Regions from separate parts of the Alishewanella sp. BS5-314 genome, predicted to be linked through region 1. Evidence: predicted binding sites of a transcription regulator. Region 1 holds the regulator's gene; the other holds the start of a gene.
The links. Region 1 encodes LexA, which represses DNA repair genes until DNA is damaged. Its sites were predicted from a motif close to TACTGTATNNNNATACAGTA; they were not measured.
Positions count from the first base shown of each region.

Region 1 (4,193 bases):
TTGCGGCTCAACAAACTGCATGCCGGGTTGGAACAGTTCCAACCGGATCACCATCGCCATGCTGCCACCGATAAAGAACATCACTAAAGCAAACACCAGATACATGGTACCGATATCTTTATGGTTAGTAGTAAACAGCCAGCGTTTTATCCCGGTTGGCTTATGGTCATGATCATGGTCATGCTCGTGTTCATGTGTAATAGCTGACATCGCTTACTCTCCCTTACCCTGCTGCACAGCGTAAACATCCGCAGCCTGCACGGCATCACCGGTATTATTATCAAAGGCATTGCGGGTATAGGTAATGACCGCGGCCAGTTCTTTCAGGCTGAGCTGCCGGCCAAAGGCCTGCATCGCCGTACCAGGTTTACCATTGACGATAATATCGATATGGGCGCGCCGGTCATTCAGCACCAGCTGACTGCCGCGGATCGCCGGGAAGATGCCGGGTAAACCGTTACCGCTGGCCTGATGACAGGCAACACACCAGCCCTGATACACCCGTTCACCGGTAGCCATCAGTTCTGCCATGTCCATATTCATCGCCAGTAATTCACGCTCTGCTGCCTTTGCTGCGGCAATACGGGCTTCTTCCTGTACCACCCAGGCCTGGTAATCCGCAGGCTCTTTCGCAATCACTACTACTGGCATAAAGCCATGATCTTTACCGCAGAGCTCAGCACACTGACCACGATAAATGCCAGGCTCATCAACCCGGGTCCAGGCTTCATTAATAAAGCCGGGGTTAGCATCTTTTTTAACGGCGAAGGCGGGCACCCACCAGGAGTGAATCACGTCGTCAGAGGTCATCAGAAAGCGAACTTTTTTACCGGTGGGGATCACCAGCGGCCGGTCAACTTCCAGCAGATAGTTCTCGCCTTTGGCCAGCTTGTTAGCAATTTGCTCACGTGGGGTAGCCAACAGGGAGAAATATTCGATCTCATGATCAAGATATTTGTAATGCCACTTCCACTGCGAGCCCGTCACTAATACGGTGACATCTGCAGCCGAGGTATCTTCCATCGCGATTAAGGTTTTGGTGGCAGGTATTGCCATACCAATCAGAATCACCACCGGAATGGCGGTCCACAGAATTTCAACCTTAGTGCTTTCGTGAAACTGAGCCGGCTGCACTCCCCGCGCTTTGCGGTGGCGAATGATGGACCAGAACATGATCCCAAACACCACTGCACCGATAACGCAACAAATCCAGAAAATTGTCATATGCAGTTGATAAACCTGCTGACTAATTTCCGTAACGCCCCGGGTCATATTTAAAGGCATGGATGTTGATGCATTTGCCGATGCGGCAAAAAGCAGGGTCGGCAGCGACCAAAGCAGACAACGCGCGTTTGTCACTGTACTTCTCCTCTGTCATTTGCAAAGCAAATTGCAGAAACCAAGTACACAGAACTACACGGTTTTTTTACTACCCACCCAACCGAATCTATGTGCTATACCCTTCATCCTTAAAGATTCGGGGATATAAGTTTCGCAATTTATTATTGTTATTGTTCTTGGGTTGATTTCGAGGCTAGCGCTGAAATCAGTAGCGGCACACCTGTTGTTATTTTTTCGCCGGCTACCGTCTAAGAATTATCCAGGATGAAGATTATGTAAACCCCTAAAATGCAAAAGTGCCGATAAAACCAACAGGTCATACCAGCACTTTTAAAAATAAGCTATTGAGAAATTTTATAAATTATAACCAGCTACCGTTACGGATCACCCCAACTGCCAAGCCTTCTATGGCGAAAAATTGCTGTCGCAAGTCAACTTTTATCACCTCAAAATCCGGATTTTCCGGTAACAGCAATACCTGATGGCCATCGCGCTGAAAGCGTTTTACCGTGACTTCATCATCGACCCGCGCGACGATGACCTGACCTGGCTGCGCCTGCTGGGTTTTGTGCACGGCCAGTAAGTCGCCATCCAGAATACCGATATCCTGCATACTCATACCTTGCACCCGCAATAAGAAATCAGCATGCGGTTTAAACAGGTTGGCATCGATCTGGTAATGATCCTGGACATGCTCTGCTGCCAGGATCGGCTGACCGGCGGCGACTTTACCAATTAATGGCAAACCCAGTTGCTCCGGGGGCGCGTCCTCTTCCAGTAAACGGATCCCACGAGAGGTGCCGGGTAACATCGCGATCACACCTTTCTTGGCCAGAGCTTTTAAATGTTCTTCCGCTGCGTTAGCTGACTTAAAGCCCAGCCGCACGGCAATTTCTGCCCGCGTCGGCGGCATACCGGTTTCCTGTTGATAATCCTTAATCAGCTGCAGAATTTCTGCCTGTCGTGGAGTAAGAGGTCTGTTCATGCTGGCTACCCATACAGTATTTACTGTGAGTATATACAGTCTTTCTGGCCTTGCCAAGTTTTCAGCGCGAACAAAACTTGCTGCTATGATCAGCTATGCTATTCTTAGCGCCCATTTTTTTCAGGTCAGTAAGGTTATGTTGTCAGGCTTTAAGCTGTTTACCAAACTGTTACGATGGCCCATCCGGCTGTTGGTGAAATATAAAATTGTGCCCGATAATCCTCTGCATGCGCTTGGAGTCGAGCCCGGACGGCCCTTGCTGTATATCTGCCATACTGAGTCCGCCAGCGATTTGGCAACCTTACGCCGGGTATGTCAGCAGTTACAATTACCTGATCCGCTATCGAAGGTGCAATTAGGGTCACAGCTATTACCACGAACCCTGTTTCTGGAGCAACCACACCGGCTGATCGGCGGGCGTGGCAAAACCCGGGCCCTGCAACAAGGCCAGCAATTGTTAGCCGCCCATCTGGCACAGCCTGAGCTAAGAGCGCAGTTAATGCCGGCTGCCATTTTATGGGGCCGGGCACCGGGTAAAGAGAACAGCATTAAATGGCTGATTGGCGAAGCACACTCACCAAACTGGCTGGCAAAATTACTTATTGTGCTAATTTCCGGACGCCATACGCTGGTGCGACTGAGTAAACCCGTGGATCTGCAACAAATGGCGGCCCAGTTTGGTTCCGCACCGGAAACGGCGCGTAAACTGTTACGGATGTCGCGGATCCACTTTTACCGGCAACGGCTGGCGGCAACCGGGCCCAAACTGATGCAACGTAATCAGTTATTTAATGCGTTATTGGCTTCACCGGCGCTGAAAAAGGCCATTGCCGACGAGGCCGAGACTAAACGCATCAGTTATCAGGCGGCCCAGCAGGAAGCCCGCAAGTTATTGCAGGAAATTGCCGCAGACTACCGCACCTCGACACTGCGCTTTGGCGACCGTATCCTTAGCTGGTTATGGCAAAAACTCTACTACGGTATCAAGGTAAAAAATGCCGATCAGCTGCGCGAGCTGGCACAAAAAGGGCACGAAATTGTCTATGTCCCCTGTCACCGCAGCCATATGGATTACTTATTACTTAGCTACATCATCTATCATCAGGGCCTGGTGCCGCCGCATATTGCGGCCGGTATTAATCTGAACTTCTGGCCAGCCGGTACCATTTTCCGCCGCGGTGGCGCTTTCTTTATCCGACGCAGCTTTAGTGGCAACAAGCTGTACTCAGCCGTATTCCGTGAATACCTGAGTTTGTTGTTTATCAAAGGTTATGCCGTCAAGTATTACACTGAAGGCGGTCGCAGCCGCACCGGCCGGCTGTTGCAGCCCAAAACCGGCATGCTGGCGATGACAGTACAGTCGATGCTACGCGGTATCGATCGCCCGGTCACGCTGGTACCGGTGTATCTGGGTTACGAGCATGTGATGGAGGTCAATACCTACCTTAGCGAACTGCAGGGCTCAGGTAAGCAAAAAGAATCGGTGTTTGGCGTACTGAAGGCAATCCGTAATCTGCGCGATTATGGCTATGGCTATGTCAACTTTGGCGAGCCGATTTCACTGAACCAGTATCTGAGCCAGCAAGTGCCAGCGTGGAAAAGTGAAATTAACCCACTGGAAGCACCTAAACCGCAGTGGTTAAATCCGGTGACCGGCAAGTTGTCCGAGCAGATTATGCGGCATATCAATCAGGCGGCGGCATTGAACAGCATTAACCTGATTGCCCTCTGTTTGCTGGCCAGCGATAAGCATAGCCTGACCCGGCAAGAGCTGGTGCAACAGCTGCAAGCCTATCTGACGCTGCAGCAAGCAGCACCCTATCATGCTAATGTCAGCCTGCCAGAACAAAGTGCCGAGCAAATGCTG
Region 1 is NZ_JACEHJ010000001.1:886,194-890,386, forward strand. Features, by position in the region: gene ctaD (cytochrome c oxidase subunit I) at 1-210, opposite strand, end outside; gene coxB (cytochrome c oxidase subunit II) at 214-1,284, opposite strand; gene lexA (transcriptional repressor LexA) at 1,703-2,326, opposite strand; gene plsB (glycerol-3-phosphate 1-O-acyltransferase PlsB) at 2,463-4,193, shown strand, end outside.

Region 2 (4,193 bases), on a different contig from region 1:
CCATCGCCGAACGTAAGGCTACGCTATCCTGACCACCGCAGTCTACCACCACCACATCATAATGCATTTCCAGACTTTTCAGCTCGTAACGGATCTTACCGTACATCTGTACGCAGTTGATCCAGGGTAATTCCGGATTCATATGGCGCTCTTGCACCCAATCCGATGTGGTTCGCTGCGGATCGCAGTCAACCAGCATGACATTGGCATTCTTTTCCCGCGAAAAGTAGACGGCTATATTTTGCGCCAGACAGCTTTTGCCACTGCCACCTTTTTCACCACCAACTAACAATATCATTTTATGCACCTTCTCTGTGAAGAAACAGCGTTGGCTGTCCGCTCTGACGACATACCCGCCAGGGCGTGCCACCCCTTGCTCAGAAGAGTGATGGCACGTCATAAGTGTAGGCGAATTTCCTGCTATCTCCAGCCAGTAGCCAAAAAAGCGGCTGCCGGCGGTTTGTTGAGCCTAGTGCAAAATATCGCCAACGCCTATCTCGCCAATATGCATCAGGCGGTACGCTTGGCACGGCGAGGCCTGGCGGCACGTCGCCTTGTTACCGCATAACCCTTTTGGGCTAACCCCTGAAAGGACTGCGGCTGCGCGGCGACATCCTGTAGCAAGCTGGTAAGTTCCTGCTGTAGCGGCTGCATAAAATCACGGTACGCCAGTTTTTTTTCAGCTATCGCTTCTAACTGCGCTTCCCATTGCGCGGTCATATCGGGTAATACCAGCCGTGGCGGCAAGCAACCAATAAACTGCCGGCCTACCGCAGTAGCACGGATCTCTTTACCCTGCTTGTGTAAAAACCGGCGCTTGAACAACAGCTCGATAATGCCGGCGCGGGTCGCTTCAGTACCCAGGCCATCAGTATCCCGCAGGATCTTTTTTAATTCCGGGTCCTGCACATAACGGGCAATACCGGTCATGGCCGCCAGCAAGGTGGCATCGGTAAAGGCTTTGGGCGGACTGGTTTGTTTCTCGTCCAGCTTGCCGGCAACACATTGCAGGACGTCACCGGGCTTTACGTCGGGTAATGGCCTGGCCGCATAATCTGAGTTGGGCTGACTATCCTTGCCGGCGCTGACGCCGCCGGATAACAGCTGCTTCCAGCCCTCGGCAATGACCGACTTTTGCCTGGCAATAAAGAGTCCGCCGGCGACTTCGCTATCGATTTGATGTTCGACATACTGAAAGGAGGGGTAAAACTGCATTAAGTACTGTCTGGCAATCAGTTCGTACAGCTGCTGCTCCTCGCGGCTTAAGCGGCTGGCATCGATACTGGCCGAGGTTGGGATAATGGCATGGTGCGCCCCGACCTGGGCGTCATTCCAGGCTTTGCTATGTAAACTCAGATCAGCAGTCGTCACCGCACTGGCCAGATTTACCGCCGTTTTCGCAATGGCCTGACTCACGCTATGACGGTCTGCAAGATGTCCTGTTGGCAAATAGCGGCAATCTGAACGGGGGTAGGTGATCAGCTTATGCCGCTCATACAGTTGCTGACAGAGATCCAGCGTACGTTGGGCGCTGAGATTAAAACGCTTGGCTGCATCGATCTGCAATGCCGATAAGCTGTATGGCAGCGGTGGCGCATGCTTTTTCGGCTCGCGGCTCACTGCTTTCACAACAGCGGCCTGACCGCTGACTTTCTGTACTACGGTCTCGGCCAGTTTTTTCAGCAGTACCCGGCCCTCTTCGTCCTGATAAGGTGCGCAGGCAGCACTGGGCTGCCATTTGGCCTGAAATTGCTGCTGTTGTGCCGTTTGCAGCGTAACCCACACCTCATAAAAGGGCTTACTGACAAAGTTTTCGATCTCGAGGTCACGCTGCACCACTAAACCCAGTACCGGAGTTTGCACCCGACCAATCGATAACACTCCCTTATAACCGGCATCCTGACCCAAAAGTGTACATAAACGCGTCATATTAATGCCGTACAGCCAATCGGCTCTGGCGCGGGCCAGTGCCGAGGTCGCCAGTGGGATAAAGTCACTATTTGGCCGTAAATCCTGTAGCGCCTTTTTAATGGCTGCCGGGTTCATATCATTAATCAGGCAACGTCGGGTAGCGGCCAGTTTCGCCTGGCTGACACCGGCATAGTGGATCACTTCATCGACCAGGATTTGTCCGACCCGATCCGGGTCCCCCATATTCACCAGTTGTGTTGCCTGCTTGATCAGCTGCTTTACTACCTGAAATTGCTTACTGGTCTGGCGTTTTACCTGTTGCTGCCATTGCTGGGGAATAATGGGCAAATGCGCTTTGCGCCAGCTTTTATATTCCGGCGCGTACTGCTCTGGTTCGGCTAATTCCAATAAGTGACCAATGCACCAGGTCACCACATCACCGGTAGCAACTTTGATAAAGCCGTCACCGGACTGGTGCGGCTTGGGCAAAACAGCGGCCACGGCACGGCCGACACTGGGCTTTTCCGCGATATATAGGATCATCAGGCACAACAACTGTATAAATAATCAGTTAATTTAGCGGTAAAATTTAGCTTTGGCAAAGTGTATCGCGCAAACCAAGGTTTTACCCCCTAATACCTTCGGGCTATTCCGCTGCTTTTTTACACGCTTTCAGCGCGCAAAATAATGCTGGTTAAAAAAATAATTTGTTAAAGATCAATATTATGAATTAAATCCGCAGCTAACACCTTGCGCTGTGCAAATTTTGTGCATTTAGCCTTTGCGCAAGGCTCTGCCATTCCTTAAGCTTTCATTCCGGGCAGCGCATAGCGAACACGCCCATCGGTTGGTAAAAGGTAAAGAATCATGTCGCAATATACTGATGTTAAGAAGATCTGTGATGATTTAGAGAGCTCTGGCAAGGCGGTGTCTCTGGATTACTTGCTGTCTAAAGTATCAGATGCTCAGGCTACCGTGGTGTCGCACTATAAAAAGTGGCGCACCGAGCAGGTGCAACAGCGACAGCAGGACGCTGCAAACTCAGCGTCGGTTTTCAGCGAAGACTTTATGGCCGCCTTTCAGCGGGAAGCCCTGAAGCAGACCCAATGGCAAACCGACCAGTTAAATAAACAGTTAACCGAAGCACTGCAAGCCGAAGTTAAAGCGGTGGAGCAGGTGCAACTGTTGCAACAAAATTTACGCCAGGCAGAGCAGCGTAAATCCGAACTGGAACAAGCACTGGCTAACCAGCAACAGCAGCTGGCATTGCAAGCTGATAATTTTGCTAATGTCAGCTTTGAGCGTGACCAGTTACAGCTAGAGCAGCAACAGCTGCAACAGCAGTTAACCACCCAACAGCAGGCGCTGGAGCAGGCGCAACGGCAATTAGCCAATGCCGAAGCAGAAGCCGAACTTAATCAGCAGCAACTGCAACAATATCAACAGCAGTTGCAGAAGCAACAACAGCAACTGGAAGACACCACGCAAGAGTTACAGCAGCTGGAACAAAACTATCAGGCAGCGTTAACCCGGCTGGAACAGTTGCAACAGCTGCAGGATGAAACCGCCGCTTATCAGCAACAACTGACGGCCAATGCTGCCCAACTCGCTGCGCTGCAACAGCAACTGCAACTGGCAGAGCAGGAAGCCGACGCGAAACAACAGCAATTAACTCAGTTACAGGCGCAATGGCAGCAAGAACTGGCGGCGCAACAACAGCGCTTTGATAGCCTGAACGATGAGCATGAACAACTGCGCAAGCGCAGCACCGAGCAGCAACGCCAGTACTTCGAAGCGAAGAAACAGATCCATCAACAGTTGGCCGAGTACGCCGATCAGTGTGCTGAACTGACTGCCGAACGCGATGCGGTACTGGAGCAATTGGCTGGTCGCGGCCAGAATGGCGCAGCAGAGCTAACGCAGCAACTGACACAATTACGGCAGCAAAATCAGCAGTTGCAGCAAGAATTGCAGCAACGGATCAGCGCAGAGGCGGTTGCAAACACTGAAGAAGTGGTACAGCTGCGCGAACAACTGGCCAGTCTGCAACAGCAGCATCAGGCCGCTGTGGCAGAACAGACTGCACAACAGACCATGCAAACGGAAGCGTTACAGCAGACGCAGGCACAGCTTGCCGAGCTGCAACTGCAACAGGCTGCGGTAGCTACCGTTGATACAACCCAGTTGGATAGTCTGATCGCCGAACGCGATGAAGCCATCGCAGCGGCGGCCCGTCAAGCCGATCAGGTGGCGGATTTAACTCAGGAGCTGGCGCAGTTAAA
Region 2 is NZ_JACEHJ010000002.1:2,580,468-2,584,660, forward strand. Features, by position in the region: gene H1D31_RS16540 (AAA family ATPase) at 1-298, opposite strand, end outside; gene H1D31_RS16545 (DNA topoisomerase III) at 511-2,454, opposite strand; gene H1D31_RS16550 (hypothetical protein) at 2,779-4,193, shown strand, end outside.
Region 2: a site for LexA is predicted at 2,465-2,484, ahead of H1D31_RS16545 (DNA topoisomerase III). Genes of this name have one in related genera too.